One region of the Arthrobacter sp. C152 genome, then DNA from elsewhere that is predicted to be linked to it. Evidence: riboswitches for the same ligand, from Rfam matches in the RefSeq annotation. Region 1 holds a riboswitch; each other region holds the start of a gene.
The links. A riboswitch is a leader RNA that binds a small molecule or an ion and turns the genes downstream of it on or off. The one in region 1 is predicted to bind thiamine pyrophosphate.

Region 1 (7,671 bases):
CGTTTCGCCGCCAGCGCGTCCGCGAGGGCGGTCAGCGCTTCTTCCGAAATTCCGCCCTTGATGCTGGTGAGCGAGGACGATCCCACCTTCACCACGATGCGGCGGGCCTGCGCCAGCACGCTTCTGTCGGCGGGCGCCAGCGGTTCGGCCGCCATGGCCCTGGAAGTCGCCATGGCCCTAGAAGTCATCGTCCGCTTCCACTCCGCTCTCCCTGAGGGGCTGGGCAGCGCGGCGTCCGCTGACGGATTCCGTCCAGATCCCGGCCTTGCGTTCCGCTTCAAGCTCGGCACGGGCGGCAGCCTTGGCCTCGCGGCGCTCCAGCTGCTCCTCGCGCTTCTGGCTGCGGGTGGGGCGGTCGCCGATGTCGGCGAACCGGACGTCGGTGCCGCGCGGCGAGGCCAGGAGTTCAGCCCCCGCCATCATGGTGGGCTCCCAGTCGAAGACGACGCCGTCATCCTCGCCTATGACCACGGTGTCGCCTGGCTTGGCGCCCTGCTTGAACAATTCTGTTTCCACGCCCAGCTTGGCCAGGCGATCGGCCAGGTAGCCGATGGCTTCCTCGTTGGTGAAGTCGGTCTGCTTGACCCAGCGCTCCGGCTTTTCGCCCAGGACGCGGAACAGCGGCTCCAGGTTCTTCTCCTCGCGCCGGATCTTGAACCCGGTTTCGTTGACGGGCCGGGGCCGCAGCACGGCAGGCTGGACCTTGGGCGGCGCAGCTTCGACGGCGTCACGCGCGGCCTGGACGATTTCGGCCATGGCAAAGCCGAGCTGCCGCAGTCCCTCGTGGCTGGTGGCGGACACTTCGAAGACGCGGTAGCCGCGGGACTCCAGTTCGGGCCGCACAAACTCCGCCATGTCCTTGCCGTCCGGCAGGTCAACCTTGTTCAGGGCCACCAGGCGCGGGCGGTGGTTCAAGGGAACCACCTGGCCGTCCTGGCCGGCGTAGCTCATGTCCACGGCGTACTTCTCCAGCTCACCTTCGATGATGGCGAGGTCCGAGAGGGGGTCGCGGTCCGATTCCAGGGTTCCGCAGTCCAGCACGTGCACCAGGGCCGCGCAGCGCTCAACGTGGCGCAGGAAGTTGTGGCCCAGGCCCTTGCCTTCGCTGGCGCCCTCGATGAGCCCCGGCACGTCGGCGATGGTGAAACGGACGTCGCCCGCCTGCACGACGCCCAGGTTGGGTATCAGCGTGGTGAACGGGTAGTCGGCGATCTTGGGCCGCGCGGCGGACATGGCGGCGATGAGGCTGGACTTGCCTGCCGACGGGAAACCCACCAGCGCGATGTCGGCGATCGATTTCAGTTCGAGCACGATGTCGCGGGAATCACCTTCGATGCCCAGCAGGGCGAAACCGGGTGCCCGGCGCTTCTGCGAGGAGAGGGCGGCATTGCCCAGGCCGCCCAGGCCGCCGGCGGCCGCAACGTACTCGGTGCCTTCGCCGACGAGGTCCGCCAGGACCGTGCCGTCCTTGGATTTGACTACCGTGCCGTCCGGTACGGGCAGCACGAGGGTCTCCCCGTTCTTGCCGCCGCGCCAGTCCCCCATGCCCGGGCCGCCGTTGCTGGCGTGCCGGTGTGGTGCGTGGTGGTAGTCAAGGAGCGTGGTGGTCTGGTGGTCCACGCGCAGGATCACGTCGCCGCCGTTGCCGCCGTTGCCGCCGTCGGGCCCCCCCAGCGGCTTGAACTTTTCGCGGTGGACGGAGACGCAACCGTGGCCGCCGGTCCCGCCGGATACGTGCAGGACTACCCGGTCTACAAAGCTGGCCACGTGGATCTCCTCAAAGCTGTTTATGCGGCGCCCGCGGACGCCACATCGATTGTAATGCGGTTAAAAGAGCAGTGGAGCGGACCAACAGGCCCGCTCCACCACTTCAGAACTGGTTGTTACTCTGCAGCTGCAGCAGCAACGATGTTGACGACGCGGCGACCGCGGCGGGTACCGAATTCGACGGCGCCCGGGGTCAGCGCGAACAGGGTGTCGTCGCCGCCACGGCCAACGCCGGCGCCCGGGTGGAAGTGGGTGCCACGCTGGCGGACGATGATCTCGCCGGCGGAAACCACCTGGCCGCCGAAGCGCTTGACGCCGAGGTACTGAGCGTTGGAGTCGCGGCCGTTGCGAGTGGAGCTCGCGCCCTTTTTATGTGCCATCTGAAATGCCTGCCTTTAAATTCTGGGGAATCTGTTGAAATACCTGAACAGTAACCGGAGGTTACTTGATGCCAGTGATCTTGACCTTGGTCAGTTCCTGGCGGTGACCCTGGCGCTTCTTGTAGCCGGTCTTGTTCTTGAACTTCTGGATGACAATCTTCGGACCGCGGAGGTCCTGGAGGATTTCAGCCGTAACAGTAACCTTGGCCAGGTCGGCGGCGGCGGAGGTGACCTTGTCACCATCAACCAGGAGCAGGGCGGGCAGCTCGATGGTGCTGCCGGCTCCACCGGCGACGCGGTTCAGGGTAACGAAGTCTCCAACGGAAACCTTCTCTTGGCGGCCGCCTGCGCGGACAATCGCGTACACCACTTGGGAACTCACTTCTCTCGACGTTTATAACAAAATTGCGTGCGGTACCGGCTCAATAAGCCTGGTTTCTCGCTGTGCCTCAACGCCGTGGGGTTAGAAACCCAAGTGTTGGCGTAAGCACCGAAGATCAAGAATACGCTAGTTTCATCTCCGGCCGCAAATGAGGCTGGTTCCGGCGGGTGGGTTGTGATAGTAACCACAGGCCCACGGCCGCGCCGTCACCGTGCCGTTCCATGATACCGGCGCAGTTGCCGGCGGAACGTCAGGAATGCAGCCGCGGCGCGTCGAAGAAATCGACTTCGAGCTGGCAGGACTGCCGGAAGGCCGTCACCATGGCGTCCCGTTCGTTGTCAGGGGCGTTCCGCCCGGCCGCGTCCACAATCGAGATGGCCTGGCGGGTGGCCTCGGCGAAGGCTTCGTCGGCGTAGGTGCGCAGCCAGTCCGCATACGGGTGGCCGTGGGGCTCCCCCGCCGCCAGGAACTGGGCGTGCAGCTTTTCGCCCACTTCGGCGTAGAGCCAGAAGCAGGGCAGGACCGCGGCGGCCAGCACCGCGTAACTGCCCGACGCCGATGCCGCGGTCAGGTGGTCAACGTAGGACTTGGTCACGGGGCCCAGGCCGCGCTGCGCCGGGCGGGTGCTCAGCCACGACCGGTGCAGCTCCGATTCCACCTCGAGGCACTGCCGGGCAGACCCGGCCCAGAACAGCTGTTCCGCCTCCGACGGGGCCAGCGCACTGGCCCTCGCCAGGACCCGGGAGTAGCCGTTGAGGTAGATCGCGTCCTGGGCGAGGTAGTAGGCAAACTCTTTCTCGGGAAGGTGGCCGCCGGCCAGGCCCCGGATGAAGTCCAGCTCATGGATTTCGGCCAGGTACGGCTCGGATTCGGACCACAGCCGTGCCGCGAAGCCGCCCTCCGGCAGGGAAGGCCGGACGTGGTGGAAATGGTGGACGGGCCCGTTCCCCTGCCCCACCTCCAGCTGTCCGGAGTTTTCCAGGGCTCCGGCCAGCCACGGCTTGACCGTACGCAGGGATGCTTCCCAGTTGCCCACGCGCGCCTGCACGGTGGCCATCGCGGAGGACAGCGAGCAGCCCGTCCCGTGGCTGTTGCGGGTGGGCACCCGCTCTCCAGGCACCTCCACCACTTCGCTGGAGAGCTGGCCGGAGGTGTTCACCAGCGCATCCGGGCAGGCGGATCCGCCCAGGTGCCCGCCTTTCACCAGGATGGTGGCACCGGTGGCGTCGGCCAGCCGCCGCCCTTGCTCCAGTGCCGCCGCCCACGTTTGCGCCTGCTCTTCGCCCACCAGCATGGCAAGCTCGGGCAGGTTGGGGGTGATGAGGTGGGCCAGGGGCAGCAGGTCACGGAGCGCGGCTTCCGCGGATTCCTTCAGCAGCCGGTCGCCGCTGGTGGCCACCATCACCGGGTCCAGGACCACGACGGCGGGACGCACCGCGGCAAGCCAGTCACGGACGATGCCGATGACGGCGTCGTCGCCCAGCATGCCGATCTTAACCGCGTCGATGCAGATGTCGTCGCTGACCGCCTCGAGTTGCTGGGCCAGGAAGGCGGCAGGGGGAACGTGGACCGCCTGGACGCCGCGGGTGTTCTGCGCTGTCAGGGCGGTGATGGCTGCCATGCCATACCCGCCGTGCGCGGCGATGCTCTTAAGGTCGGCTTGGATGCCGGCGCCACCGGAGGGGTCGGATCCTGCGATGGACAGGACCCGTGGGATCGCGCGCCCCGCTGGCTTCACGGCGCTTCCGGACGCAGCTGGCAGGGGCATGGAAAGGGTCGAAGACAACGGACATCCCTTCGCCGGTACTAGCCGGACAGGTTCAACGGGTGTGGATCTCAGCCGGCCCTGTGCGCGGCACCCCGTGTCGGTTTCCAGACTAGCTGTTATGGCCGGCCCGCAATAGGTGACTGCCGCGGATGCAGGAAGTCCCCGCCCGTGGGCCGTTCCCCTGGCGTGAGGGAAACGGCCCGCGGCGCGGGGACTTCCGGTGATGCGTTGGCGCCTAGAGCTCCGACGCGGGCACTCCGACACCGAGGATAATCGGTTCCTCGGCGGGCTTGCCAGCAGCGGCTGACTGGGCTTTCGCCGTTTCCGGAGCCTTGGCCTCGTGCGAGTGCCCGGCGGCGGACCCCGGCGCGCTCTCGTGGTGCTGGACGGTGGTCTCGTTGGCAGCGCCCTGGGCGCGGCTGGCACCCCGGTGGCGCCGCGGCCGGCGCTGGCGGGACTGGTCCGGGGCAGCCGCTGCCGTTTCCGGGCCGGCCGCCGCAGGATTGGCCTCCGGCGCAGCCTCGGCGGGCGCGGTTTCCACCGCGGGAGCAGGCTGCGCGGTTTCCACGGCAGGAGCGGGCTGTCCCAGGTGCGCGAAAGCTTCCGCGAGCCGGTCCAGGGTGAGCGCGGGCTGGGCCTGCTGCTCCCCTGCGTGGTCCACGAACGGCAACGGCACTGTTTCGCCGCCGAAGGTGAGGACGGCAGCCGGCCGGGTGCCGGCGTCGTGCTTCTCCGGCTCTGCCGGGGACTCCTGCTGCACCAGCGGCTGGGCCGGCGCCGCCTGCCGGGCGGCCGCAACCTCGTCATCGTGCAGGTGCGCCGCGTGGGCGGCAGCGGCGATGTTGGCCAGGGCGAGCCTGGTGGCCTCCGCCTTCGCGTGCCGCTCGGCGTCGGCCGGGTCCGGATGGACGGTGTGCACATGCACGGGCGCCGCCGGGGCAGCTTCCGGCTGCTGGCCGCCGCGCCCGCGCCGCCGCTTGCGCTCGGAACGTCCGGCGGGCTGGCCGTTGTCGGTCCGGTGCCCCTCGTTCCGGGATGCTTCCGGCCTGGATTCGGGCCGGTTGTCCGAACGCTGTACGTGGTGCTCCGCCGCGACAATGTTGGCACGGCGGTGCTCCACGGGGTCGTCGTGGGTGACCACGCCGCGGCCGGCGCAGGCCTCGCACTGCTCGCCGAAGACTTCGAGCAGGCCGGTGCCCATGCGCTTGCGGGTCATCTGGACCAGGCCCAGCGAGGTGACCTCGGCCACCTGGTGCTTGGTGCGGTCCCGGCCCAGGCACTCCACCAGGCGGCGCAGTACAAGGTCGCGGTTGGATTCCAGGACCATGTCGATGAAGTCGATGACGATGATGCCGCCGATGTCCCTCAGGCGGAGCTGGCGCACCACTTCCTCGGCAGCCTCGAGGTTGTTCTTCGTGACTGTTTCTTCGAGGTTGCCGCCGCTGCCGGTGAACTTGCCGGTGTTGACGTCCACCACGGTCATGGCTTCGGTCCGGTCGATCACCAGGGAGCCGCCGGAGGGCAGGAAGACCTTGCGCTCCAGGGCCTTGTGGATCTGCTCGTCAATGCGCCAGGCCGAGAAGATGTCCTGGTCCTTGGTCCACTTTTCCAGGCGGCCCACCAGGTCCGGCGCCACATAGGTGACGTAGGCCTCGATGGTGTCCCACGCTTCTTCGCCGGACACGATCAGCTTCGAGAAGTCCTCGTTGAAGACATCCCGGACCACCTTGATGGTGAGGTCCGGTTCGCCGTACAGCAGTTCCGGCGCCAGGATCTTCGTGGACGTGGACTGGCTTTCAATCCCCTCCCACTGGGCACGGAGGCGGTTGATGTCGTGGGTCAGCTCCTCCTCGGAAGCGCCTTCGGCAGCGGTGCGGACAATGACGCCTGCCTGCTCCGGGAGCCGGTCCTTGAGGATGCGCTTGAGCCGGTTGCGCTCGACGTCGGGCAGCTTGCGGGAGATGCCGGTCATGGAACCACCCGGCACGTAGACCAAGTACCGGCCCGGAAGGGAGATCTGGCTGGTGAGGCGGGCGCCCTTGTGGCCCACGGGGTCCTTGGTCACCTGGACCAGGACGGTGTCGCCGGACTTCAGGGCGTTTTCGATGCGGCGCTGCTTGCCTTCGAGGTTGACGGCCTCCCAGTTCACCTCACCGGCGTAGAGCACGGCGTTGCGGCCGCGCCCGATGTCGACGAACGCAGCCTCCATGGAGGGCAGCACGTTCTGCACCTTGCCCAGGTACACGTTGCCGATCAGGGAGTCCTGCTGGGTCTTGGAGACGAAGTGCTCGGCCAGGACGCCGTCCTCGAGGACGGCGATCTGGATCCTGTCGTCGCGCTGCCGGACGATCATCTGCCGGTCGACGGACTCCCGGCGCGCCAGGAACTCCGCTTCGGTAATCACGGTGCGGCGGCGGCCGGTGTCGCGGGACTCGCGGCGGCGCTGCTTCTTGGCTTCCAGGCGGGTGGAGCCCTTGACGCTGGCCACCCGGTCGCTGGCCGGCGCCTCGCTCACGGAGCGGGGGGCACGCACGCGTGTCACGGTGTTGGGCGGGTCGTCGTCCCCGCCGCCGGTCAGCTCAAGGTCCTGGTCGCCACGGCGGCGGCGGCGACGGCGGCGCGAGGTGACGCCGTCCTCCAGCTGCCCGCCGGTGTCCTCGTCCGTGTCCTCCGCGCCGTCGGCGTCGGAATCGGTGCTGCCCTCGGTATCCTCGGCGGCTTCGCCGATGCGGCTGCGGCCGCGCCGGCCCCGGCTGCGGCGCCGGCGGCGTCCTGCAGAGTCCTCCGCTTCAGTTTCTTCTTCGTCCTCGTCCGGTTCCGCGGCGGCGGGCGCGGGGCGCTTCACCGCGCTCAGGTCCGGGGCCTGGAACAGCACCGACGTCGGAGAGCCCGGTTCCATGAACAGGGACGTGAAGGGGCTTTCGGGCTCTGCCGGCGCTGGCTTTTCTTCCTGCGCAGGTTCCGCGGCAGCGTTGGTCACTTCCTGCGGTTCGGCCGGGGTCCCGACGGCGGGTTCTGCCACCGCGGGTGCGGCGGCTTCCGCGCCGGCGTCGTGCGCTTCGGAGTCCAGGGCTTCGGTGTCCTGCGCTTCGGAGTCCTGTGCTTCGGCGGCCTGCAGCTGCTGCACTTCGTCGGCCTGGTCTTCGGCGGGCTGGCCGCCGGTGGCGTCCTGAACCGCCGCTTCGACAGCCGGTTCGACGGCCGGCGAGGGAGCCGCTGCCTTGCGGGTTGCTACCCGGCGCCGGCGGACGGGCTTCGTCTCGGCGTCCGCTTCCGGTACTTCGGCGGCGGGGGCGGTGGCGGGTGCAGCAGTGGTGTCCTGCGCAACCTCCGCGGACCCGTCGTCGTCGGCGGTGAAGGCCGGCAGGGGTTCG
Region 2 (7,671 bases), on a different contig from region 1:
CTGCTGTCCCTGACCCTGGCGCTCGAATGCCTCCTGCTGGCCTCCGCATGGGAGAGCGGGACCGCCGCGGTTTCCATCGGCGGCTGGCTGCCGCCCTGGGGCATCGTGATGGTGGTGGACCAGTTCTCCTCGCTGATGCTGGTGGTCTCCTCCGCGGTGAGCCTCGCCGTGCTGGTCTACGCCACCGGGCAGGGCATGGCCGACGGCGACCAGGACGCCCCCGTTTCGATCTTCCACCCCACCTACCTGATCCTGGTGGCGGGGGTGTCCAACGCCTTCCTCTCCGGCGACCTGTTCAACCTGTACGTCGGGTTCGAAATCCTGCTCACGGCGAGCTACGTGCTGATGACCCTGGGCGGCACCGGCCCGCGCATCCGGGCCGGCGTTACCTACGTCGTGGTGTCGGTGGTGTCTTCGGTGCTGTTCCTGATCGCCATCGCCATGGTCTACGGCGCCACCGGAACCGTGAACATGGCCGACCTCGCCATGAAGCTGGGCGACCTGGACCAGGGCACCAGGACGCTGCTGCACGTCATGCTGCTGGTGGCGTTCGGCATCAAGGCCGCCGTGTTCCCGCTGTCCTTCTGGCTTCCGGACTCCTACCCCACGGCCCCCGCCCCGGTCACCGCCGTGTTCGCGGGCCTGCTCACCAAGGTGGGCGTCTACGCGATGGTCCGGACCGAGACGCTCCTGTTCCCCGGCGACGCCTTGAACACGGCCCTGATGGTGGCGGCGCTGCTCACCATGGTCGTTGGCATCCTGGGCGCGCTGGCGCAAAGCGACATCAAGCGTCTGCTCTCGTTCACCCTGGTCAGCCATATCGGCTACATGGTGTTCGGCCTGGCCATGTCCTCCGCCGCCGGGCTGGCGGCGGCAGTCTTCTACGTTGCACACCACATCACCATCCAGACCAGCCTGTTCCTGGTGACCGGGCTGATCGAACGCCGCGGCGGCAGTTCCTCCGTGGACCGGCTGGGCGGCCTGGCCAAGCTCTCGCCCCTGCTGGCGCTGCTGTTTTTCATCCCCGCCATGAACCTCGCCGGGATCCCGCCGTTCTCGGGGTTCCTGGGCAAGGTGGGGCTGCTGCAGGCCGGCGTGGAACTGGGAACACCGCTGGCTTACGCCCTGGTGGTCGGCGGGGTTGTCACCAGCCTCCTGACCCTGCTGGCCATCGCCCGCGTATGGAACCGTGCCTTCTGGCGGAGCCCCACCGACGCCGAGCATCCTGACCCCGTCCTCCTTGCCTCCCCGTCCAGGGTGTCCGGGCCCGGAGCCAAGCTCAACAACGCCGTGACACTGCTGCCGCGCACCATGGTGGGGTCGACCATGGGGCTGGTGGCCATCGGCGTTGCGCTGACCGTCTTCGCCGGGCCGCTGTTCGAGCTGTCCGGACACGCGGCACGGGACATGCTGGACCGCACCCCGTACATCCAGTCGGTCCTGGGCGGTTCCCCCGTCCCGGCCACGCCCGTCGTGGGAGGAGGACGATGAGCCGGCAAAGAATTTCCCTGCGCCAGGAGCTGCCGCTGCTGGTGTGGCTGGTGATCGTCTGGGGGGCGCTGTGGCAGGACTTCAGCCCCGGCAACCTGCTGTTCGGCGCGCTCCTGGCGGTGGGAGTCGCCAGGCTGTTCTACCTCCCGCCGGTGGAGCTCAGTGGCCGGTTCAACATCCTCTATGCCGTGCCCTTCGCGCTGGCATTCCTGGGCAAGGTGGCGGTGGCCAGCGCCCAGGTCCTCTACCTTGCCGTGGCCCGCGGCCCCAGGGTCACCAACGCGGTCGTCGCTGTCACGCTGCGGAGCCACCAGGACCTGATCGTCACCGCGACGGGGCACGTGATCTCCCTGATCCCGGGTTCCTTGGTGGTGGAGGTGGACAGGTCCACGTCCACCCTCTACCTGCATGCCATCAACATCACCTCCCGGGACGACGTGGAAAGCCTGCGGAACGAGGTGCGGTCCATCGAGGCCGGCCTGATCCGCATCATGGGCTCCCGCGAGGAACTCGAAGCCGTACGAACGGAGGCAGCCGCATGATGCAGGCAGTCCTGGCCGTGACAGCCGTCATCCTTTCCCTGGCCGCCGCGGGGGCGATCATCAGGATCGCGCGCGGCCCCTCGCTGCTGGACCGGGTACTCGCGGCCGACGTGCTGCTCGCCATCCTGGGCGCCGCCCTGTGCATCGACATGGCAGTGAACCGCCACCTGAACAACCTCATGCTGGTGGTGGCCATCTCCATCATCGGCTTCATCGGGTCCGTGACAGTGGCCCGCTTCGTTGCCGACCGGAGGGTTGACCCCAATGAATCCTGACTTCTCCGGCCCCGATGCCTGGATCGACGTGGCCTCGGCCGTCTTTATGGTGGTCGGCGCCCTGATGTCCCTCGCGGCCGCCGTCGGCCTGCTGCGCTTCCCGGACCTGCTGACCCGGATGCACGCGGCCACCAAGCCCCAGGTCCTGGGCCTGTTCCTGCTGCTGGCAGCCATAGGCCTGCAGCTGAGGACGTGGTGGGTGTGGCCGGTGCTGCTGGTGGCCTGGATCTTCCAGCTCCTCACGGTCCCCGTGTCCGCGCACATGGTGGGCCGGGCGGGATACCGCACCAAGCACCTGCACCGGGAACTGCTCAGCGCGGACGAACTCGAGGCCGTCGTGCAAAAAGCCGCCGCCGAGGCTGCCCGCGGGGACGGCTCCGGCGACGGCGGTGCGCGCTAGGTCCTAGACGATGTCCTGGCTCTTGGCGAAGCGTGCGATGGCGCGCTGGGTGCCGCGGTTGGCCAGGACCTGGATGATGGCGCTGACCGACGCCGAAATCAACGCGAAGGTCAGGGCCGAACGCAGGCTGGTGGGGACATCCTCGTTCTTGCCGGTGGGCGCTTTCTGCCCGGTGGTCTTTTCCCAGACGGTGTTGACCACCTTGGTTCCGGCCAGGCCCGCGAGCAGGCTCACCCCGGTTCCGAGCAGCTTGATGAAAAGGTTCATTCCCAGTACTCCTTGACGGCGGAAAGCGGACTGCCTCCAGCCTAACCGCTGACCCCGGGCGGCCCGGCCAGGCCCGCCCGCCCTATCCGTCCAGAGCCGAGCCGAGGACGTCCCGGAGGGCTTCCACCACCAGGTCGTGGTCCTGCACCTGGGGCAGCCCGGAAACGGTGACGGTGGCCACCGCTCCCACTCCCGTGACGAAGATGGGGAAGGCACCCCCGTGCGCGGCGTAGCGGGACTGGTCGAACCAGGCGTTGTCTTCAATCCGGCCGCCGCCCAGCCGGCCCCGCAGGCCCACCAGGAGCGACGGCACCTCGTACCGTGCGGCGGTGCGCTGCTTGGCCCGGATCCAGTGGCCGTTGTCAGGCGTGGCGCCCGGCAGTGCGACATGGAAGAGGACTTGCTCGCCCTTGGTGATGTCGATGGCGATGGGAAGGTCCCGCTCCTTGCCCAGTTCCACGAGGAGGAGGCCAAGGTTCAGGGCGTCATCCGGGGAAAACCCGGGGAACTGCAGCTCCCGGACCTCCGCCTCGACGCGGGCGATCAACGCCTCCAGGGACCCTTCGGGCTGCGTGTCGAGGGAATCCGGATCGAACTCGGTCACATGCGGCGGATTGGCACTCATGCCCCACAATCTACCCCTCGCCAGGTGTAAACTTGACCACGCCCGCAAGGGCTGAAATACACGCCTGAATTGAACCAAAACCACCATTTACAACGACAGGGGAGCGCCGCCGTCGGCATCCCGGCCAGGCCGGGAAACCGCAGGTGGGCGCTGAGAGTGCGGACCGCCGCAGACCCTCGAACCTGATCCGGTTAGTACCGGCGCAAGGGAGTCGAGTTCTCGAAGTGATTGGCAACGGCAGTCAATGCCGGATTGCCTCGCTTTCCCCTCCTGTTACCCAGGAGGATCACATGAGCACAGCAGCAATCAAGAAGACCACCAGCAAGTCCTGGCGCGTCGTGGACATTGTGGTGGCGGCCCTCGTCGCCATCGCCGGCGGCGTCATTTTCTGGGCCTGGTCCCAGGGCGCGGCCGCGGTATCCGTGCCGATGAACGCGGCCTACCCGCCCCTGACCGGCCTCATCGCCGGCGGCTGGATGATCCCGGGTGTCCTGGGGATGCTGATCATCCGCAAGCCCGGAGCCGCGCTGTTCTGCGAAACCGTGGCAGCCACCGGTGAACTCCTCATGGGTTCGCAGTATGGCACGTCCGTCCTGTTCTCCGGCTTCGTCCAGGGCCTGGGCGCGGAGATCGTCTTCGCGATCTTCGTCTACCGCAAGTTCAACCTGCCCGTGTCCCTGCTGGCCGGTGCGGCATCCGGCCTGTTCTGCGGCCTGAACGACTCCTTCGCGCCCTGGGGCTGGAACATCGCCTACTCCGGCGCGGACAAGCTGGCCTACATCGTCTTCTGCATGGTCTCCGGAGCCATCATCGCCGGCGCTCTGTCCTGGATCGCGACCCGCGGCTTGGCCCGCACCGGGGTCCTGAGCTCCTTCGCCTCGCGCAAGGCCGCAACGGAGCCCGTCTTCTCCTGATGCCCGCCGCTTCCCAGGACGCCGGGGCTCCCGCCAGGCCTGCCGCCATCACCGCCCGAGGCTGGGGCTGGCGGCATGCCGGCAGGTCCAAGCCGGCCGTCAACGCCCTCAACCTTGACATCAGCCCGGGGGAGCGCGTGCTCCTGCTGGGTCCCTCCGGCGCCGGAAAGTCCACGCTCCTGCATGCCCTTGCCGGGGTGCTGGGGGATGTGAATGACGACGGCGAGGCGGGGGATGCCGACGAGGCGGGTTCGCTGCTGGTCGACGGGGAGTCCCCGCGCGCCCGGCGCGGCCATGCCGGGCTGATGCAGCAGGACCCGGAGACCCAGGTGGTCCTGTCGCGGCTGGGTGACGACGCCGCCTTCGGCGCCGAGAACCTCGCGGTGCCCCGCGACGCCATCTGGGCGCGCGTACACGAGGCGCTGGACGACGTCGGGCTTGCCCACCTTCCGCTGGACCACCCGACGTCGGCCTTGTCCGGCGGGCAGAAGCAGCGCCTCGCGCTGGCCGGCATCCTTGCCATGCGCCCCGGACTGATCCTGCTGGACGAACCCACCGCCAACCTGGACCCGGACGGAGTGCTGGAAGTCCGCGACGCCGTCGCCCGCTGCCTCGACAAGACCGGGGCCACGCTGGTGGTGGTGGAACACCGGGTATCCGTGTGGAAGGACGTCGTGGACCGGATCGTGGTCCTGCAGCCCGGCTCCGCCACTGAGGATGCCGTACTCCTGGACGGCCCGCCGGACCGCGTCCTTGCAGAGGCCCGGACCATGCTCGCTGCCGCGGGAGTCTGGGTGCCCGGTTACGTGCCGGCAACCCGAAGCCGTGCGGCAGTTCCGGCCGCCGGGGCGGGCAACCTCCTGCTGGCCGCCGAGCAGCTTGCCGTTTCCCGCGAGCGTCCGCGCCGCAGCGGCTTCCGGAAGGTGCCGCCGGTCCCGGTCCAGGAAGGCCTCACGGCCCAGGTCCGGGCGGGGGAGGCGCTGGCCATCACCGGGCCGAACGGTGCCGGTAAATCGACCTTCGCCCTGACGCTCGCCGGCCTGCTGGAACCGGTGGCAGGGACGGTGTCCGCCACGCTGGACCTGAGCCGCGGCGCGGGCATCGATCCGTACAAGTGGAAGGCCGAACAGCTGATTTCGCGGGTTGGCACCGTGTTCCAGGAGCCGGAGCACCAATTCGTGACGGGCAAGGTGCTCGATGAACTGCGCTTCGGCCCACGCCACCTGGGCCACGGCGGGGAACGGGTCGACGAGCTGCTGGAGCGGCTCCGGCTGACCGCCCTGGTGGATGCCAACCCGTACACCCTGTCCGGCGGCGAGAAGCGGCGGCTGTCCGTAGCCACCGTCCTGGCCGCCAGCCCGCAGGTCCTGGTGCTGGACGAGCCCACCTTCGGCCAGGACGCCAACACCTGGGCGGAGCTGGCATCGTTCCTGTCCGAACTACTGGACGCCGGCACCGCGGTGGTCTCCGTGACGCACGATGCCGAGTTCACCGCCGCCCTGGGCGGGGCCGAACTGCGGATGGCCGCGGCGGAAGCGGTGGCGCCATGAGGCAGCAACTCACCCTGCGCGGCAACCACGCGCTCCTGACCCGGGCCAACCCGCTGAGCAAGTTCGCCGCCGTCGTGCTCATCACGGCGGTCCTGGCGCTGTCCATCGACTGGGTCTCCGCCTCGGTGGCCCTGGCGTTCGAGGTGCTCCTGTTCCCGCTTGCCGGCCTGACGCCGTCCCTGTTGTGGCAGCGCGGCTGGCCGCTCATCCTCGCCGCCGCCATCGGGGGCTGGAGCACCTCCATCCTGGCTCCGGACAGCGGGAGGATCCTGCTCGACGTCGGCATCTGGAGCATGAGCGAGGGGTCCCTGCAGCTGGGGATCGGGTTTTTACTCCGCGGGTTCGCCATCGCGCTTCCCGCGGTGCTGCTCATGAGCTGCACCGATCCCACGGACCTCGCCGACGCGCTGGCGCAAAAGGCGCGGCTGCCGCACCGCTTCGTCCTGGGAACCCTGGCCGCGATGCGCCTGGTGGGCCTGATGGCTGAGGAATGGCAGACCATCGGCATGGCCCGCCGGGCCCGTGGCGTTGGCTCCCGCGGCAACGTGGCCCAGCGCGTAAAGGCAACGCTGGGGCAAAGCTTCGGCCTGCTGGTGCAGGCGATCCGCCGTGCGTCCCGGCTGGCGATGACCATGGAGGCCAGGGGATTCGGGGGCGGGCCGCGGACCTGGGCCCGAGAATCCACCTACAGCGCACTGGACGTGTGGGTGCTCGCCGGCGGTGTCCTGGTGGCCGGGCTTGCCCTGGCGGCCGCCGTATCCGCGGGGACGTGGAACATGGTCTGGCTCGGCAGCTAGCGCCGGCAGCCTATCGCATCTACCGGGTAGTACCTGACTCCTTGTTGCTCTCCGGTCGCGTCGGGGCGCCGGGATAACTCATAAATGATATATTTGTGTCATGACGCAGGAGACCGCCGAACACGTTGCCGCCATGCTCAGGGACGCCCGGAGCGAGAAGGGCTGGACCCAGGGCCAGCTCGCCGCCGAACTCGGCACCAGCCAAAGTGCTGTCGCCAGGATGGAGCAGGGCAAGCAGAACCTGAGCCTGAAGATGATCCAGCGGCTGGAGAACATCTTCGAGCGGAGCATCGTCAATGTGGGCAAGCCGCAGATGACCCACCTGCGCGTGGAGGGCGGACGCACCCTGTCCGGCGCCGTGGACGTGAACAGCAGCAAGAATGCCGGCGTGGCGCTGCTGTGCGCCAGCCTGATCAACCGCGGCACCACCGTACTCCGCCGCCTCGCCCGCATCGAGGAGGTCAACCGCATCGTCGAGGTGCTGACCAGCATCGGCGTCGAATGCACGTGGCTTAACGACACCGACCTCCGCCTGCGCCGCCCTGCAGTCCTTGACCTGGACGCCATGGACGTTGACGCGGCACGCCGCACCCGCAGCGTCATCATGCTGCTGGGGCCGCTGCTGGACGAGTCCAGGGAGTACCGGCTGCCCTACGCCGGAGGCTGCGATTTGGGTACCCGGACCGTGGAGCCGCACATGCAGGCGCTGCGCCAGTTTGGGCTTTCGGTGGAGGCCAGCGCGGGTTTCTACACGGTCCAGGCACCGCCCGCCGATACCCGCGACCGCTCCTTCGTCCTCACCGAACGCGG
Region 3 (7,671 bases), on a different contig from region 1:
CCGCAGAGGAAAAGCGCTCCGCCCGGAGGCTGCGGCTCCAGGTACCCTCATGGGAGGCGCCGCTGCACATCGTTCCGGGCGTTCCCACCCTTGTCCTGACCGGGGGCTGGGAGCCGCTGTACGAGGAGATTGCGGGCTACCTGCGGGAGACCGGCGCCCGGCACCGCGTTGCCGCGGGCGGGCACCGGCCCCATGATTCGCAGGACGGCGACCACGCCATCCGGCAGTTCATTGGCGAGGTCAGCCGGAGCGAACCGGCCCGGGCGTCCTAGCTGCCCGCGGGCACCTTCAGTTCAGGAAGGTAGACCTTGCCGCCGGCGGCGAGGAACTCCTCGCTCTTCTCCCGCATTCCGGATGCCATTTCCGCCAGCGCCGCCTGCGAATCGGCCGACCCGTATTCGTCCCGGATGTCCTGGCTGATCCGCATCGAGCAGAACTTCGGCCCGCACATGGAGCAGAAGTGGGCCGTTTTGGCCGGTTCGGCCGGAAGGGTTTCGTCGTGGAACGCCTCGGCCGTCTCGGGGTCCAGGGACAGCGCGAACTGGTCCCGCCAGCGGAACTCGAAGCGGGCCTTGGACAGGGCGTCGTCCCGTTCGTGCGCGCCCGGGTGCCCCTTGGCGAGGTCCGCGGCGTGGGCCGCGATCTTGTAGGTGATCACGCCCGTCTTCACGTCGTCCTTGTTGGGCAGGCCCAGGTGTTCCTTCGGGGTGACGTAGCAGAGCATCGCGGTGCCGTACCGGGCGATTTCCGTGGCGCCGATGGCCGAGGTGATGTGGTCATAGCCGGGGGCGACGTCGGTCACCAGGGGGCCCAGGGTGTAGAACGGGGCGCCCTTGCAGAGTTCCTGCTGGCGCTCCACGTTTTCGCGGACCAGGTGGAACGGCACGTGGCCGGGGCCTTCCACCATCACCTGGACGTCGTATTCCCAGGCGCGCTGGGTGAGCTCTGCCAGGGTGTCCAGCTCGGCGAACTGGGCGGCGTCGTTGGCGTCCGCGGTGGCACCGGGGCGCAGGCCGTCGCCCAGGGAGAACGCGACGTCGTACTTGGCGAAGATTTCGCAGAGCTCGTCGAAGTGGGTGTAGAGGAAGTTCTCCTGGTGGTGTGCAAGGCACCAGCCGGCCATGATGGACCCGCCGCGCGAGACGATGCCCGTGACCCGGTTGGCGGTCAGCGGCACATAACGCAGCAGCACGCCGGCGTGGATGGTCATGTAGTCCACGCCCTGCTCGCACTGTTCAATCACGGTGTCGCGGAAGATCTCCCAGGTCAGGGCGTTCGCTTCGCCGTTGACTTTTTCCAGGGCCTGGTAGATGGGAACGGTGCCGATCGGCACGGGGGAGTTGCGGATGATCCACTCCCTGGTGGTGTGGATGTCGTCGCCGGTGGACAGGTCCATGACCGTGTCGGCGCCCCACTGGGTGGCCCACTGCAGCTTGTCCACCTCTTCGGCGATGGAGCTGGTGACCGCAGAGTTGCCGATGTTGGCGTTGATCTTCACCAGGAAGGCCTTGCCGATGATCATCGGCTCGGATTCGGGGTGGTTGATGTTGCTGGGGATGATCGCCCGGCCGGCGGCCAGCTCGCTGCGGACCAGTTCGACGTCGCAGTTCTCCCGAAGCGCCACGAACCGCATTTCCGGCGTGATGATCCCCTGCCGGGCATAGTGCATTTGGGTCACCGTGCGGCCTTCGACGGCGCGGCGGGGCACCGGCTGCGCGCCCTTCCACTCTGCCGAGGCGGCGCCGCGGCGCAGCGCCGAGCGGCCGTCGTCGAGCAGGTTCCGCTCCCGGCCGCTGTACGCTTCGGTGTCCCCGCGCTCTGCGATCCACTGCTCCCGGAAGGGCTGCAGGCCGCGTACCGGGTCGCTGCCCGGGCCCGCAGTCCGGTACGTCCGGAAGGGAGGGTTGGGCTGGCCGTTCGGCGAATCCTGCAGCGCAATCTCGGTCACCGGGACCCGGATCCCGGACCCGGCGTCTTCGATGTACGCCAGCGAATGCGACTTCAGGGACTGGGTCACCTGCGGTGCTTCCGCGGACTCCCCGGCCGGGATCCGGGCAGGGTTCAACTGGGTGTTTTGTGTACTCAAGGAATACTCACTTCCTTCGCCGGCATTACCCGGACAGGTTCAACGGTCGCAGGCTGCGTCAGCCCGATCTCAGCCCCTGCAGGGGCACCCGTGTGGTCAGGAACGAAGCTACCACACGCCCCGCAGCGAGCCCCGTAACATTCCCCGGTGCTAGCCTGTGCGGGCAGCGAAAGGAAGTACCGATGCCAGAAGTCATCGAGTTCAGCGGCCCCATCCTGACCGGCCCGGAGAGCGTGGAGCACGGGCTCTGGTCGGTCGATGGCCGGCTCACGTTCAGCCGCCCTGCATCACCGCCTGGCCGGATCCTCGACGGGTGGGTGCTGCCGGGGTTCGCGGATGCCCACTGCCATATTGGCCTCGGCCCCGGCGGGCCCGTCGACTCCGCCACCGCTGAAGAGCAGGCCAGGGCAGACCTCAACGCCGGAACACTCCTGGTCCGGGACGCGGGCTCGCCCGCGGACACCCGCTGGATGCAGGGCGGCCGGGACTTCCCCGTCCTCATCCGTGCCGGCCGGCATATTGCGCGGACGCGGCGCTACCTGCGGGGGTTCGCGGAGGAAGTCGAGCCGGACGGCCTCGTCGAGGCCGTCCGCAAGCAGGCGCGCGACGGCGACGGCTGGGTCAAACTGGTGGGGGACTGGATCGACAGGGGCATCGGTGACCTGGCGCCGTCCTTTCCCGCCGCCGTCGTACGCGATGCCGTCCAGGCCGCCCATGACGAAGGCGCCCGGGTAACGGCCCACTGCTTCGCCGAAGACACCCTCGACCAGATGCTCGACGCCGGCATCGACTGCATCGAGCATGCCACCGGGCTCCTGCCCCGGCACCTGCCGCGCTTCGCGGAGCAGGGTGTGCCGATCGTGCCCACCCTGGTCAACATTGCAACATTCCCCCACATCGCCGCGCAGGCGGAGCCGAAGTTTCCCCGCTACGCCGCCCACATGCGGGCGCTCTGGGAACGCCGGGCCGAACGGGTAGCGGAGGCCTATGAAGCCGGCGTGCGGATCTTCGCCGGCACGGACGCCGGCAGCGTCATCCGCCACGGCCGGATTGCGGACGAAATCCTGGCCCTGCACGCCGCCGGCCTCCCCATGGCCGCCGCCCTGGACGCGGCCTGCTGGTCAGCCCGTACGTGGCTGGGAGGGGACAATCTCGCCGAAGGTGCCCGGGCCGACGTCGTGGTGTGCGCCGAGGACCCGCGGGCAGTGCCAGAGACGGTCAGGGCGCTTGCGCACGTCGTGCTCGGCGGCCGGCTCATCCGGTGAGCCGAAGCCGCCGGAGATTCCCTGCCCGGCACTTGGAATAAATTGAAGCTTCAAGTAATTTTAATGGGTGGACACCTCATCCGGAGGGCCCGCACCACAGGGAGCATTCAATGACTGCAGAAGCCACCACCCAGGACCTCCTACCCGCCGACCTCGCCATGGGCACCGTCATGCTCAAGGTGGGCGACATGAAGGTCATGACCGACTACTACCAGCGCGCCCTCGGCCTTGACGTCGTGGCGGAACAGGACGGGGGACTGTACCTGGGCCGGCTCCGGAAGCCGCTGGTGCACCTCGCGCCGGCCCCGGGCCTGAACCTCCCCGGCAGGGGCGAGGCGGGCCTCTTCCACACCGCGCTGCTCTTCGAGGACCAGGCGTCCCTGGCGGCCACCATTGCCACCGCCGCGCAGTACGAGCCGCGGGCCTTCACCGGCAGCGCCGACCACCTCGTCAGCGAGGCCTTCTACTTCACCGACCCCGAAGGCAACGGCATCGAGCTCTACTGGGACCGGCCCCGCAGCAACTGGTCATGGAACGGGACCGACGTCGTCATGGACAGCCTGGCCCTGCCGCCGCAGCGGTACCTCGAACAGCACCTCACCGAGGAATCACTTGAAAGCCAGCGCGCCACGGCCGCCGGCGTCGGGCACGTGCACCTGCAGGTGGGCGACGTGCAGACCGCGCGCGATTTCTACGTCGGAACACTCGGCTTCGAAAAAACCGCCGGCTGGCACGGCCAGGCGTTGTTCGTCTCCGCCGGGCGCTACCACCACCACATGGCCATGAACGTCTGGAACAGCCGCGGCGCCGGTCCCCGCAAGGACACGCTTGGCCTGGGCGAGGTGCTCATCGAAGTTCCCGCCGGTGACGACGTCGGGGCGCTGGCTGACCGGCTCAAGGTCGCCGGAGTGCCAGCCCACCACACCGGCGCCGAACTCCGCTTTGAGGATCCGTGGCGCAACAAGCTCCGCGTGGCCATCCGGTAGGGCCATGCGTGCGTGGCCCTGCCCGCAGCTACTAGGCTGATGCCGTACACCCGGGCGGCCAGCGGCGCCCGGAATGCAGCTTTGCCGACGGAAGAAGGGCACATCCCATGGGCTTCACTGAGATCTTTGTCGCCACCCATGACGCAGCACTGAAACGCGCCGGCGTCCTCGACGAAGGACGCGGCGGTGCCGCCGCAGCGCCTGCCGGGCAGGCCGTGCGGATCCAGGGGATCAGCGATTTTGAAGTGGAGCAGCTGGGCGACCTCGCCGGAACCGCGGTGCACGCCGGCGGGGCCGACTACGAGCTGACGATGGTGGATGTGGCCAGCGACTCGCTCCTTGCCGTGCCGGCCGCCATGGTCCGCGCCCTGGCCGACCTGCTCACGTATGAGACCGAGGGCGAAGGCAACGTCCTTGACGACGTTGCCGAGCAGTGGGCCGCCCAGGAGGACATGCCCTTCGGCGCCGTCCAGGCCCGGGACTACGTCCAGCAGCTGGCGGAGCTGGCCGCCGGAATCGGCGATTCCGAACGCACGGGCCTGTACGTCTGGTCCGCCTGAACCGTGTGACGGCCGCCAAGTCGAATTAACGCCACTGATCTGGCACAATGGTCAGGTACTCGATCCGCGCGGCCCCTCTCTCCGTGTCCGGATCCTGTCCTTCGAACCCCCAAGTATGGCCCGCCCCACGGGTGCAGAAAGCCGGGTTCACCCCTTTTCTGAAACAGGAGTGACCACAAAAGTGGCCGTAAAGATTCGCCTTAAGCGCTTCGGCAAGATGCGCGCCCCGTACTACCGCATCGTCGTCGCCGACTCACGCACCAAGCGTGACGGCCGCGCCATCGAGGAAATCGGCAAGTACCACCCCACCGAGGAGCCCTCGTTCATCGAGGTCAACTCCGAGCGTGCACAGTACTGGCTGTCCGTCGGCGCCCAGCCGTCCGAGCAGGTTGCCGCGATCCTGAAGATCACCGGTGACTGGCAGAAGTTCAAGGGCCTGCCGGGCCAGGAAGGCACCCTCAAGACCAAGGTCGAGAAGGAAGCCTTTGTTGCCCCCGAGAAGGGCTCCGTCATCATCCCGGAAGCCATCACCAAGAAGGCTTCCAAGTCTGACGCTGCCGAGGCTCCGGCCGACGCCGAAGCTGAGACCACCGAGGCTGAGTAAATTGCTGGCAGAAGCGCTGGAACACCTGGTCCGCGGGATCGTCGATTCCCCGGACGACGTCAAGGTCAGCTCGAAGAGCAACCGCCGCGGGGACACCCTCGAGGTACGGGTTCATCAGGATGACCTTGGCCGGGTGATCGGCCGCCAGGGCCGCACGGCGCGCGCACTGCGCACCGTGGTGGCAGCGCTGGCCGGCGGCGAACCGGTCAGGGTCGACGTCGTCGACACCGACCGCCGCCGCTGAGCGCCTGGCAACAACAGCTTTTCCTCCGGCCCCTCCACCTGCAGGTGGAGGGGCCGGACTGCTTTCACCAACACGGTGCCTTCACCAAAAGACACCACAATCCGGAACAGGGGAATACATGCAGCTTCAGGTGGCGCGGATCGGCAAGCCGCACGGAATCCGCGGGGAAGTCACGGTCCAGGTCCTGACCGACGCCCCTGGGGACCGGTTCGTGCCCGGCACGCAGTTCGTCGTTGAGCCGGCCTCCTCCGGGCCGCTGACCGTCTCGAGCGCGCGCTGGAACAAGGACATCCTGCTGCTGGGCTTCGAGGAGGTGGCGGACCGGAACCGGGCCGAGACACTGCGCGGCGCCAAGCTCTTCATCGAAACCGAGGAGCTCGACGAGGACGACGACGAGGGCTGGTACGAGCACGAGCTGGTAGGCCTGGAGGCCCGGGTCGGCTCACAGGTGGTCGGCAAGGTGACGGCGCTGAACACCATGCCCGTCCAGGACCTGCTCATGGTCACCACCCCCGCCGGCGACGAGATCCTCATCCCGTTCGTGGAGCAGATCGTGCCCGAAGTGAACATCGAGGAAGGCTTCGTCCTGCTCACCCCGCCGGACGGACTCTTCGAACTGAACTCCGAGGAAGCCGGCACCGACGGCCCTGAAGGCAGGGACTAAGGTGCGGATCGACGTCGTCAGCATCTTTCCCGAGTACCTGGCGCCCCTTGAACTGTCCCTGATTGGCAAGGCCCGCCACGACGGAATCCTGGACCTGCACGTCCATGACCTGCGCAGCTTCACCACCGACCGGCACCGCACCGTTGACGACACGCCCTACGGGGGCGGCGCCGGCATGGTCATGAAGCCCGAGCCCTGGGCCCAGGCGCTGTCCGCGGTGGCGCAGGGCCGGCAGGATCCGCAGCAAAAGCCCGTCCTGATTGTGCCGTCGCCGGCAGGGGAGCGGTTCACCCAGGCCCTCGCGTACGAACTGGCGGAGGAGCAGCACCTGGCGTTCGCCTGCGGCCGCTACGAAGGCATCGACGAGCGCGTCATCGAATGGGCGCAGGAGCATTTCACCGTTCGTCCCGTCAGCCTGGGCGACTACGTGCTCAACGGCGGCGAGGTGGCGGTCCTGGCGATGGTGGAGGCCATCGGGCGCCTCCTGCCGGGCGTGGTGGGCAACCCGGAGTCCCTGGTCGAGGAGTCCCACTCGGACGGCCTCCTCGAATACCCGGTCTACACAAAACCTTCCGTCTGGCGGGACCGTGAGGTGCCGGCAGTGCTGCTCAGCGGCAACCACGGCAGGATCGCGCAGTGGCGCCGCCACGAACAGTACCGCCGGACGGCGGAGCGCCGCCCCGACCTGCTGGAAGGGTTCGACGCCGGCAGTCTCCCGCGTGCCGACCGCACCGCCCTGCAGGACCTGGGGTACGACGTGGTGGACGGCAGGCTGGCCCGCCGCCCGGATGCCGCAGGCGGAGAACGGGACTGACAGTCCCGGTGCAGGCCGGGCGATGCCGGGCCTGCCGATTGGCTGTTGCCCGGCCGCTGTGGCAAAATTAACCCTTGTGTCTGCTGGGTCCGCACCTGCCACAGGGGGTAGCGCGGCCAACAGCAAGGCAACCGGCCCCGTCAACCATTGAAGCGGCCGGACCACTTAATTTTCGGCGGCAATTACCGGTGCGCTCTCCAGCAGCCGGGCCTGCAGCCGTGACCCAAAGTGAATGACCTGTGGCGTTCACCAGGAGTGCAATCATGCATATTCTCGACTCCGTCGATGCAGCGTCGCTGCGCAACGATGTTCCCGAGTTCCGCGCGGGCGACACCCTCAAGGTGCACGTGAACATCATCGAAGGCAAGAACACCCGTGTCCAGGTCTTCCAGGGCTTCGTCCTGGGCCGCCAGGGCGACGGCGTCCGCGAAACCTTCACGGTCCGCAA
Region 4 (7,671 bases), on a different contig from region 1:
ACACTCCGGGGCACACCCCCGAGCACCTGTCCTTCCTGGTGACGGACGGCGCCTTCAGCGACCAGCCCGGCTACCTGCTTTCCGGTGACTTCGTCTTCTCAGGCGACCTGGGCCGGCCCGACCTGCTGGACGAAGCCGCCGGCGGCATCGACACGCGGTTCGAGGGCGCCAAGCAGCTCTTCGCCAGCCTCCGCGACAAGTTCCTTACCCTGCCGGACTACGTCCAGGTCCACCCCGCGCACGGCGCCGGCAGTGCCTGCGGCAAGGCCCTCGGCGCCATCCCGTCCTCCACGGTGGGCTACGAACGCCTCTACGCCTGGTGGGGGCCCTACCTCGCCGCCAACGATGAGCAGGGCTTCATCAACGAACTCCTCGATGGGCAGCCTGACGCGCACGCCTACTTCGGCCGCATGAAACGCGAAAACCGGGTCGGCCCTGATGTGATGGGCGAACGCCCCGCGCTGAAGGAACTGGACACCGCCGATGTCGCACAAGCCCTGGCAGCGGACACCCTGACCTTCATCGACACCCGCTCCAACAGCGAAGTCCACGAGGGCACCGTGCCCCGGTCCCTGAACGTTCCGGCCGGCAAGTCCGTTGCCAGCTACGGCGCCTGGGTGGTCAACCCGGAGACGGACAAGAACCCGCTGGTTCTGCTGGCCCAGGACCAGGAGCAGGCCACGGACATGTGGGACCACCTGGTCCGCGTGGGCATCGACAACGTGGCCGGCTACCTCACCAGCATCGAGGGACTGCCCACCGTCACTCCGAAGCTGATCCAACCGGAGGAACTCGACGGCTTCGACGCCGCCATGGTCCTGGACGTCCGCAACAAGACCGAGCACCGGGCCGGGCACGTTCCGGGATCACACCAGCTCAGTGGCGGCCGCGTCATGTGGCACCTGGACGAGCTGCCTGCCGGCGGCACCATCGTGTCCTACTGCCAGTCAGGCGTGCGGAACTCCGTGGCCGCCAGCGCCCTGCGCCGTGCCGGGTACGACGTCGTCGAACTTGACGGCAGCTACGCCGCCTGGACGGCGTGGCAGAACAGCGTGCCCGCGACCTGACTTTCCCAGACCGCCCGGGCAGGACCCCCCTCCTGCCCGGGCTTCCGGCCCGGGCGCGTACCCCCCGCGCCCGGGCCACCTTTATGATGGCGCAACGAAGGGAAAGCAACGGATGACCGGTAGGAGAACCCCCGACTCCAGCCCTGACGGCCCTGGAATGGTCCTGGGCCTGCGGCAGAACCTGGCCCAGTTCCTGCTGCTGGTGGCAGTCAACGCGCTCGTCGGAGGCGCCCTCGGCCAGGAACGGACCGTCCTGCCCCTGCTCGCCACCGAAGTGTTCCACCTTGACCTCTATACGGGCGCACTGACCTACATCCTTGCCTTCGGCCTCGCAAAGGCCGGAACAAATTACTTTGCGGGCACGCTGTCCGACCGGTACGGCCGCAAACCGGTCCTCGTGGCCGGGTGGCTTGCAGCGATCCCCGTCCCGCTGATGCTGATCGCCGCCTCGTCCTGGGGCTGGATCATCGCAGCCAACGTGCTCCTGGGCATCAGCCAGGGGCTCACCTGGTCCACCGCCGTCATCATGAAGATGGACCTCGTCGGGCCCAGGCAGCGCGGGCTCGCCATGGGCTTCAACGAGGCAGCCGGCTACCTGGGCGTCGCGGGCACGGCGCTGGCCACCGGTTACCTCGCCTCCACGTACGGGCTCCGTCCCGCTCCCTTCCTGCTCGGCGCCGCGTACGTTGCGCTCGGGCTGGGACTGACGGTCCTGGCCGTACGGGAGACCCACCACCATGCCCGGGCCGAAGCCTTAGGGCACGCGGGCCCACACCGCAACGCCGGTGCCGGGCTCACCACGCGCCAGGTGTTCACCCTCACCAGCTTCAAAGACCGTTCCCTCTCCGCAGCCAGCCAGGCCGGACTCGTCAACAACCTCAATGACGGGCTCGCCTGGGGCCTCTTCCCCGTCCTGTTCGCCGCCTCCGGCCTGGGCCTGGGCCAGATCGGCATCCTCGCAGCGGCGTATCCGGCCGTGTGGGGCGCCGGGCAGCTGGTCACCGGCGCACTCTCCGACAAATACGGGCGCAAACCCCTGATTACCGCGGGCATGCTGGTCCAGGCCGCGGCCCTGGCCATGGTGGCGCTGGGCACGGACTTTGGCACCTGGCTCGCCGCCGTCGTCATGCTCGGCGCAGGTACCGCGATGGTCTATCCCACCCTGCTCGCCGCCATCGGGGATGTGGCCCATCCCGAGTGGCGGGCCCGGTCCGTGGGCATTTACAGGCTGTGGCGCGACTCCGGATTCGCCGTGGGTGCCCTGCTGTCGGGAGTGATCGCGGACGCCTTCGGCATCCCTGCCGCCACCGCCGCCGTCGCTGTCCTCACCGCCGCTTCCGGCGTGGTCGTTGCGGTGCGCATGCGCCGCACCGACCACCACGGCGTGCGCTGAGACCCTAGGGAACGAGTTCGAAATGGACCTGCCGGGCAGCGATGTCCGAGGCAAGCAGCCGGACCCTGACCTTGGTGCCGGATTCGAGTTCACCCGCGCAACGGGCGGTCACTGCGGGCTCGGCCACCTGGATGATGCCCGAGTTGCCGTTCCCGTTCTTGCCGTTGCCGTTTCCGTTCTGCGGCTTGGAACCGGAGATCACGATCGCGTCGAACTCCTGCCCGATGTGGTTCACCAGGAGCGCAGCCTCCACCGTGTCCAGGGCCATGCGCTCCATCCGGGACGCCAGCTGGTCCGACCCGGCCATGATCCCCGGCAGCAGCGGAAGGGCTTCGCGGGCCCAGGAGGGCACGTCCCCGCCGTTACTCAACGCCTCGCAGATCACCAGCACGAAGCGGTCCACCAGGCGGCGCAGGGGAGCGGTGGTGTGGGCGTACGCGGCACCGATGGCTGACTGGACGGCGTCTTCGGGCACGTCCCCGTCAAAGGCCGTGTAGGAGGCGCCCCGGAACAGCATGCCGGCCGAATGCATGATGGCCAGCTGGCGCGGGTCCCTGGGGTCCAGGGACCGCAGATATTCGCCGTAGCTCATTTCCCCGTCCCACGGCCTGCCCAGCACCTCGGTCTGCAGCCGGAAATGCCGCAGGGAGCGTTCGTCCGGCGCGGGCATGGTGCGCAGGATGCCCACCTTGCCGGCGAGCATCATCTGCGCGGCCGCCATGCCCGTCATCAGCGAAATCTGCGCATTCCAGTCCTCGATGGGAAGCTGCGGGACGGCGTCGATCCGGAAGCCGCCGTCGGGCAGCTGGACAATCTCCTGCTCCGGCATGTTCAGGCTGGCGCCGTTGCGTGCCCGCTCCAGCTGCACCCGCTTCAGGCCCACCTCGCGGAGCAACTCCAGCACGGGGTGGGCGCTGCCGGCGTCCAGGGCCGCCTGGGCACCCTTGTAACTGAGCTTGTCACGGCTGCGGACCCGGGCACGCCGGACGCCGACCGAGGAAACTTCGGCGTCGCCGTCGAGCACGAAATGCCACACGAAAGCAGAGCAGTCCTGGCCCGGCAGCAGGCTGCCGGCGCCCTCACTGATGACCTCCGGATGGAGCGGGATGCGGCCGTCCGGCGCGTAGAAGGTCTGGCCGCGGCGCCGCGTCTCGGCATCCAGCGGACCTCCCGGGGCCACAAAGGCCGGCACGTCGGCTATCGCGTACAACACGCGGTAGCCCGCGCCCTCCTGCTCGATGAAGACCGCCTGGTCCAAGTCCGTGGAGGAGGCGGGGTCGATGGTGACGAACCCTACGCCGGTCAGGTCGTAGGCCGGCAGCTCGAGCGAGGCGACGGCCGCTTCGGCGTCCTCTACGGCTTCCGCGGGGTAGGGGCCGGGCAGCTCCAGTTCCGTCCGCAGCGCACCCAACGCCGCCTCAAGGGCATTCTTGTGGTCGTGGACGTTGGGGGCCAGCCGATGGTGTGACACAAAACTCAGCGTATCCCCAAGTGCGCCGATAGCGCAGGCTCAGGACCCGGCGGCGTCCAACGCGTCGAGCAGGGAGGAGGCGGCCGCGGCGGGATCTGCGGCCTCCGTGATGGCGCGCACCACCACGATCCTGCGCGCACCCGCTTCAGCCACCTCGTGCACGTTGCCGTGGTCGACGCCGCCGATGGCAAACCAGGGCACGGCGTCCCCGGCCTGCCGGGATGCTTCGGCCGCGTACTTCACGAGTTCAGGGCCGACGGCGGTCCTGCCGGGTTTGGTGGGCGTGGCCCAGACGGGGCCTACGCAGAAGTAATCCAGGCCGGAGGGACCCGCTGCGGCGTCGAGCGCGGCGTCCACCTGGGCGGGGGTGTGGCTGGAGAGGCCGATGGCCGCATTGCCGTTGACCAGGGTGCGCGCCGCCGCCAGCGGCAGGTCCTTTTGGCCGATGTGGAACACCGGAGCCCCGGACAAGACCGCGATGTCCGCCCGGTCGTTGACGGCCCACAGCCGGCCATGGCGCACCGCTGCCTCCTTCAGCACCGCCAGGAGGTCCAGTTCCTCCGCCGCCTCGATGCCCTTGTCGCGCAGCTGGATGATGTCAACGCCGCCCGCGAAGGCGGCATCGACGAATTCCGCGAAGTCGCCGCGGTCCCGGCGCGCGTCCGTGCAGAGGTACAGGCGGGCGGCGTCCAGGGCGGGAATTAATGAGGGGGACTGATTCATGCCTGCAAGCCTAGTTCCTCTAAACTGGGCAGGTACTGCGGGAGCCCGCGGCAGCTGTCACAAAGCGCCGGGCTGAGAGGGCGTCAGAGCCGACCGCTTGACCTGATCCGGTTAATGCCGGCGTAGGGAAGGAAACATGTGAGCAGCCCCCTCAACATTTCGCCCGGGCCCGCGGATCCCCCCATCCAGGCCGACGTCGCCGTCATCGGCGGGGGAGTGGTGGGGCACGGCATCGCCTGGGAGGTACAGCGTTCCGGACGTTCGGTCGTGCTGGTCGATGACGCCCCGGGAACCGGTGCCAGCTGGGCCGCGGCAGGCATGCTGGCCCCGGTCAGCGAACTGCATTACCAGGAGGAAGACCTCCTGGAACTCATGCTCGAATCGTCATCGCTGTGGCCCGGCTTTGCCGCCGGCGTCGCCGCGGCTTCGGGTTCCGATTCCGGATACCAGACGACGCCGACCCTCGCCGTGGGTGCCGACGCCGCCGACCGCGCGGCCTTCATGGACCTCCGCGCCGTGCAGCAGGCCAACGGGCTGGCGGTGGAGCCCCTCACGGTCCGGGAGGCCCGCCGCCGCGAGCCCCTGCTGAGCCCCGGGATCGCCTGCGCGCTGGACACCCCCGCCGACCACCAGGTGGATCCGCGGCGGCTGGTCGCGTCCCTGCGCCGGGCGCTCGCCGCCGCTGCCCTGGCAACACCGGACGTGGCCGCGGCCGGGGCCGTGGACGGGTTTGCCGTGCCGGACCGGGCAACCGGGCTCCGGTGGGAAGGCGGTGCCGTCGCCGGAGTCCACCTCGCCGGGGGTGGCAGCATCCGGGCGGCGGAAACCGTGGTGGCCAACGGGCTGCAGGCAGGGGCACTGGAGAGCCTGCCCGCGGGGCTTGAGCTGCCCCTGCGTCCCGTGCACGGCGACATCCTCCGCCTTGCCGTGCCGCGGCACCTCCGGCCGCTGGTGACCGCCACCGTCCGGGGGCTGGTCCACGGAATTCCGGTGTACATCGTCCCCCGCCAGGACGGAACCGTGGTCATCGGTGCCACCCAGCGGGAGGACGCGCTCTCCGGCGGCCTAAGCGCCGGCGGCGTCTACCAGCTTCTGCGGGACGCCCAGGCCCTGGTGCCGGCCGTCGCCGAACTGGAGCTGCTGGAATGCACCGCCCGCGCGCGTCCCGGCACCCCCGACAACGCCCCGCTGCTGGGCCGGGTTCCGCAGCCCGCCGGCGCCGGCCCGGGCCATGTTCCGGGCCTTGTCATCGCCACCGGATTCTTCCGCCACGGCGTCCTGCTCACCCCCGCGGCGGCAGCCATCTGCAGGGACCTGATGGACGGCACGGCCGATCCCCGCTGGGAGCCCTTCGTCCCGGACCGGTTCTCCCGGCCCCTGACAGCCGCCGGCACGCACACCAAGGAGACTGCATGAACATCACCCTCAACGGAAACCCCCACACGGTGGCTGATGGCGCGTCCATCACCATGCTCGTCAGCCAGGTCACCGGCCGCCCACTCGCCGCCAACGGCCAGGCGACGGACGGCAGGAAGCTCGGCGTCGCCGTCGCGCACAACGCCCAGGTGGTGCCGCGCAGCCAATGGTTCGCCACGGCGCTCGCCGACGGTGACGAGATCGAACTAGTCACGGCAGTACAGGGAGGCTGACACCATGACCGAAACCAGCACCATCAATCCCGCCGGCCAGGCCGGCAACGGCGACGCCCTGGTGATCGACGGCGTCGAACTGGGATCCCGGCTGATCATGGGCACCGGTGGCGCGCCCAGCCTGGACGGCCTCGGCGCCGCCCTCCTGGCATCCGGCACGGCGCTGACCACGGTGGCGATGCGGCGCTACTCCACCGCCGAGACCGGCACGCTGTTCCAGCTGCTGGTGGACCACGGCATCCGGGTGCTGCCCAATACCGCCGGCTGCTTCACGGCCCGGGACGCGGTCCTCACGGCGGAACTGGCCAGGGAGGCCCTGGAGACCGACTGGGTGAAGCTGGAGGTCATCGCCGACGAACAGACCCTCCTGCCGGACGCCGTGGAACTCGTGGAAGCCACGGAGCAGCTCGTAAACCGCGGCTTCAAGGTCTTCGCCTACACCAACGACGATCCCGTACTGGCGCTGCGGCTGGAAAACCTGGGCGCCACCGCGGTGATGCCGCTGGGCGCCCCGATCGGCACCGGCCTGGGCATCCTCAACCCGCACAACATCGAGCTCATCGTTTCCAGAGCCTCCGTTCCGGTGGTCCTGGACGCCGGGATCGGCACCGCCTCCGATGCGGCCCTGGCCATGGAGCTGGGCTGCGACGCCGTGCTGCTGGCCACCGCCGTGACGCGGGCGCAGAATCCGGCGTTGATGGGGGAAGCGTTTAAGCACGCGGTGATCGCCGGCCGGATGGCGAAAGCGGCCGGCCGCATTCCGCGCCGCGAGCACGCTTTGGCATCGTCTGCGATGGAAGGCAGGGCCGAGTTCCTGTAAACCGGCGCCCTTAAAAGGCTGTGGCCACCACCCGTGCGGGTGGTGGCCACAGCCTTTTACGCAGCCTCGGCCGTCAGCGCCGGAGGATCGCAGTCAGCTGCTCCATGTCGCGGCGCGCCCGCGTGCGGCCCAGGTAGGCGACGGCACCGATGGAAGCGGCGGTGCCGAGCACTATGGGCAGCGCCCACGGGAGCCAGGTCAGCCCCGGCAGGTACCCAAAGCCGGCGGCCATGAGAATGATCCACGTCAACGCCGCAACACCCGCGGCGACGCCCGCAGCAAGGCCGGCGCCGTATTTGGCGTGCCGTTTATCATTGGCCCAGACAATGAACCCCGCGGCCACGGTTGCCAGGACCACGATGGTCAGCGAAAGCATGGGATCTCCTCGATGGGATGTGCCGAAAACCTGCCTAGAACTGGCCGAAGCCTACCCGGCGGACCTCTTCAGCGCCGATCTCCACGTAGGCCAGGGCGCTTCCCGGAACAATGATCAGGCGTCCTTTGTCGTCCTTCAGCCGCAGTTCGTTTCCTTCGCTGATTGCCTCGCC

Region 2: linked by a shared signal. The riboswitch ahead of ACYSM9_RS05520 (ECF transporter S component) and the one ahead of thiD (bifunctional hydroxymethylpyrimidine kinase/phosphomethylpyrimidine kinase) in region 1 are both predicted to bind thiamine pyrophosphate.
Region 3: linked by a shared signal. The riboswitch ahead of thiC (phosphomethylpyrimidine synthase ThiC) and the one ahead of thiD (bifunctional hydroxymethylpyrimidine kinase/phosphomethylpyrimidine kinase) in region 1 are both predicted to bind thiamine pyrophosphate.
Region 4: linked by a shared signal. The riboswitch ahead of thiO (glycine oxidase ThiO) and the one ahead of thiD (bifunctional hydroxymethylpyrimidine kinase/phosphomethylpyrimidine kinase) in region 1 are both predicted to bind thiamine pyrophosphate.

The regions. Positions count from the first base shown of each region.
Region 1 is NZ_JBTZSU010000019.1:5,254-12,924, forward strand. It holds gene proB (glutamate 5-kinase) at 1-155, opposite strand, end outside; gene obgE (GTPase ObgE) at 178-1,767, opposite strand; gene rpmA (50S ribosomal protein L27) at 1,884-2,147, opposite strand; gene rplU (50S ribosomal protein L21) at 2,209-2,517, opposite strand; gene thiD (bifunctional hydroxymethylpyrimidine kinase/phosphomethylpyrimidine kinase) at 2,780-4,297, opposite strand; TPP riboswitch at 4,305-4,402, opposite strand; gene ACYSM9_RS13675 (Rne/Rng family ribonuclease) at 4,533-7,671, opposite strand, start outside.
Region 2 is NZ_JBTZSU010000005.1:154,349-162,019, reverse strand. It holds gene ACYSM9_RS05550 (Na+/H+ antiporter subunit D) at 1-1,491, shown strand, start outside; gene ACYSM9_RS05545 (Na+/H+ antiporter subunit E) at 1,488-2,033, shown strand; gene ACYSM9_RS05540 (monovalent cation/H+ antiporter complex subunit F) at 2,030-2,308, shown strand; gene mnhG (monovalent cation/H(+) antiporter subunit G) at 2,298-2,708, shown strand; gene ACYSM9_RS05530 (DUF4235 domain-containing protein) at 2,712-2,975, opposite strand; gene ACYSM9_RS05525 (heme-degrading domain-containing protein) at 3,058-3,600, opposite strand; TPP riboswitch at 3,688-3,827, shown strand; gene ACYSM9_RS05520 (ECF transporter S component) at 3,891-4,514, shown strand; gene ACYSM9_RS05515 (ABC transporter ATP-binding protein) at 4,514-6,064, shown strand; gene ACYSM9_RS05510 (energy-coupling factor transporter transmembrane component T family protein) at 6,061-6,861, shown strand; gene ACYSM9_RS05505 (UDP-N-acetylglucosamine 1-carboxyvinyltransferase) at 6,962-7,671, shown strand, end outside.
Region 3 is NZ_JBTZSU010000011.1:13,461-21,131, reverse strand. It holds gene ACYSM9_RS10080 (alpha/beta hydrolase) at 1-272, shown strand, start outside; gene thiC (phosphomethylpyrimidine synthase ThiC) at 269-2,086, opposite strand; TPP riboswitch at 2,081-2,188, opposite strand; gene ACYSM9_RS10070 (amidohydrolase family protein) at 2,269-3,351, shown strand; gene ACYSM9_RS10065 (VOC family protein) at 3,462-4,337, shown strand; gene ACYSM9_RS10060 (hypothetical protein) at 4,445-4,897, shown strand; gene rpsP (30S ribosomal protein S16) at 5,079-5,501, shown strand; gene ACYSM9_RS10050 (RNA-binding protein) at 5,503-5,745, shown strand; gene rimM (ribosome maturation factor RimM) at 5,864-6,409, shown strand; gene trmD (tRNA (guanosine(37)-N1)-methyltransferase TrmD) at 6,411-7,223, shown strand; gene rplS (50S ribosomal protein L19) at 7,487-7,671, shown strand, end outside.
Region 4 is NZ_JBTZSU010000014.1:61,428-69,098, reverse strand. It holds gene ACYSM9_RS11875 (MBL fold metallo-hydrolase) at 1-1,067, shown strand, start outside; gene ACYSM9_RS11870 (MFS transporter) at 1,180-2,460, shown strand; gene ACYSM9_RS11865 (RNB domain-containing ribonuclease) at 2,465-3,931, opposite strand; gene thiE (thiamine phosphate synthase) at 3,971-4,654, opposite strand; TPP riboswitch at 4,682-4,800, shown strand; gene thiO (glycine oxidase ThiO) at 4,793-6,070, shown strand; gene thiS (sulfur carrier protein ThiS) at 6,067-6,303, shown strand; gene ACYSM9_RS11845 (thiazole synthase) at 6,308-7,123, shown strand; gene ACYSM9_RS11840 (hypothetical protein) at 7,197-7,499, opposite strand; gene ACYSM9_RS11835 (DUF3107 domain-containing protein) at 7,534-7,671, opposite strand, start outside.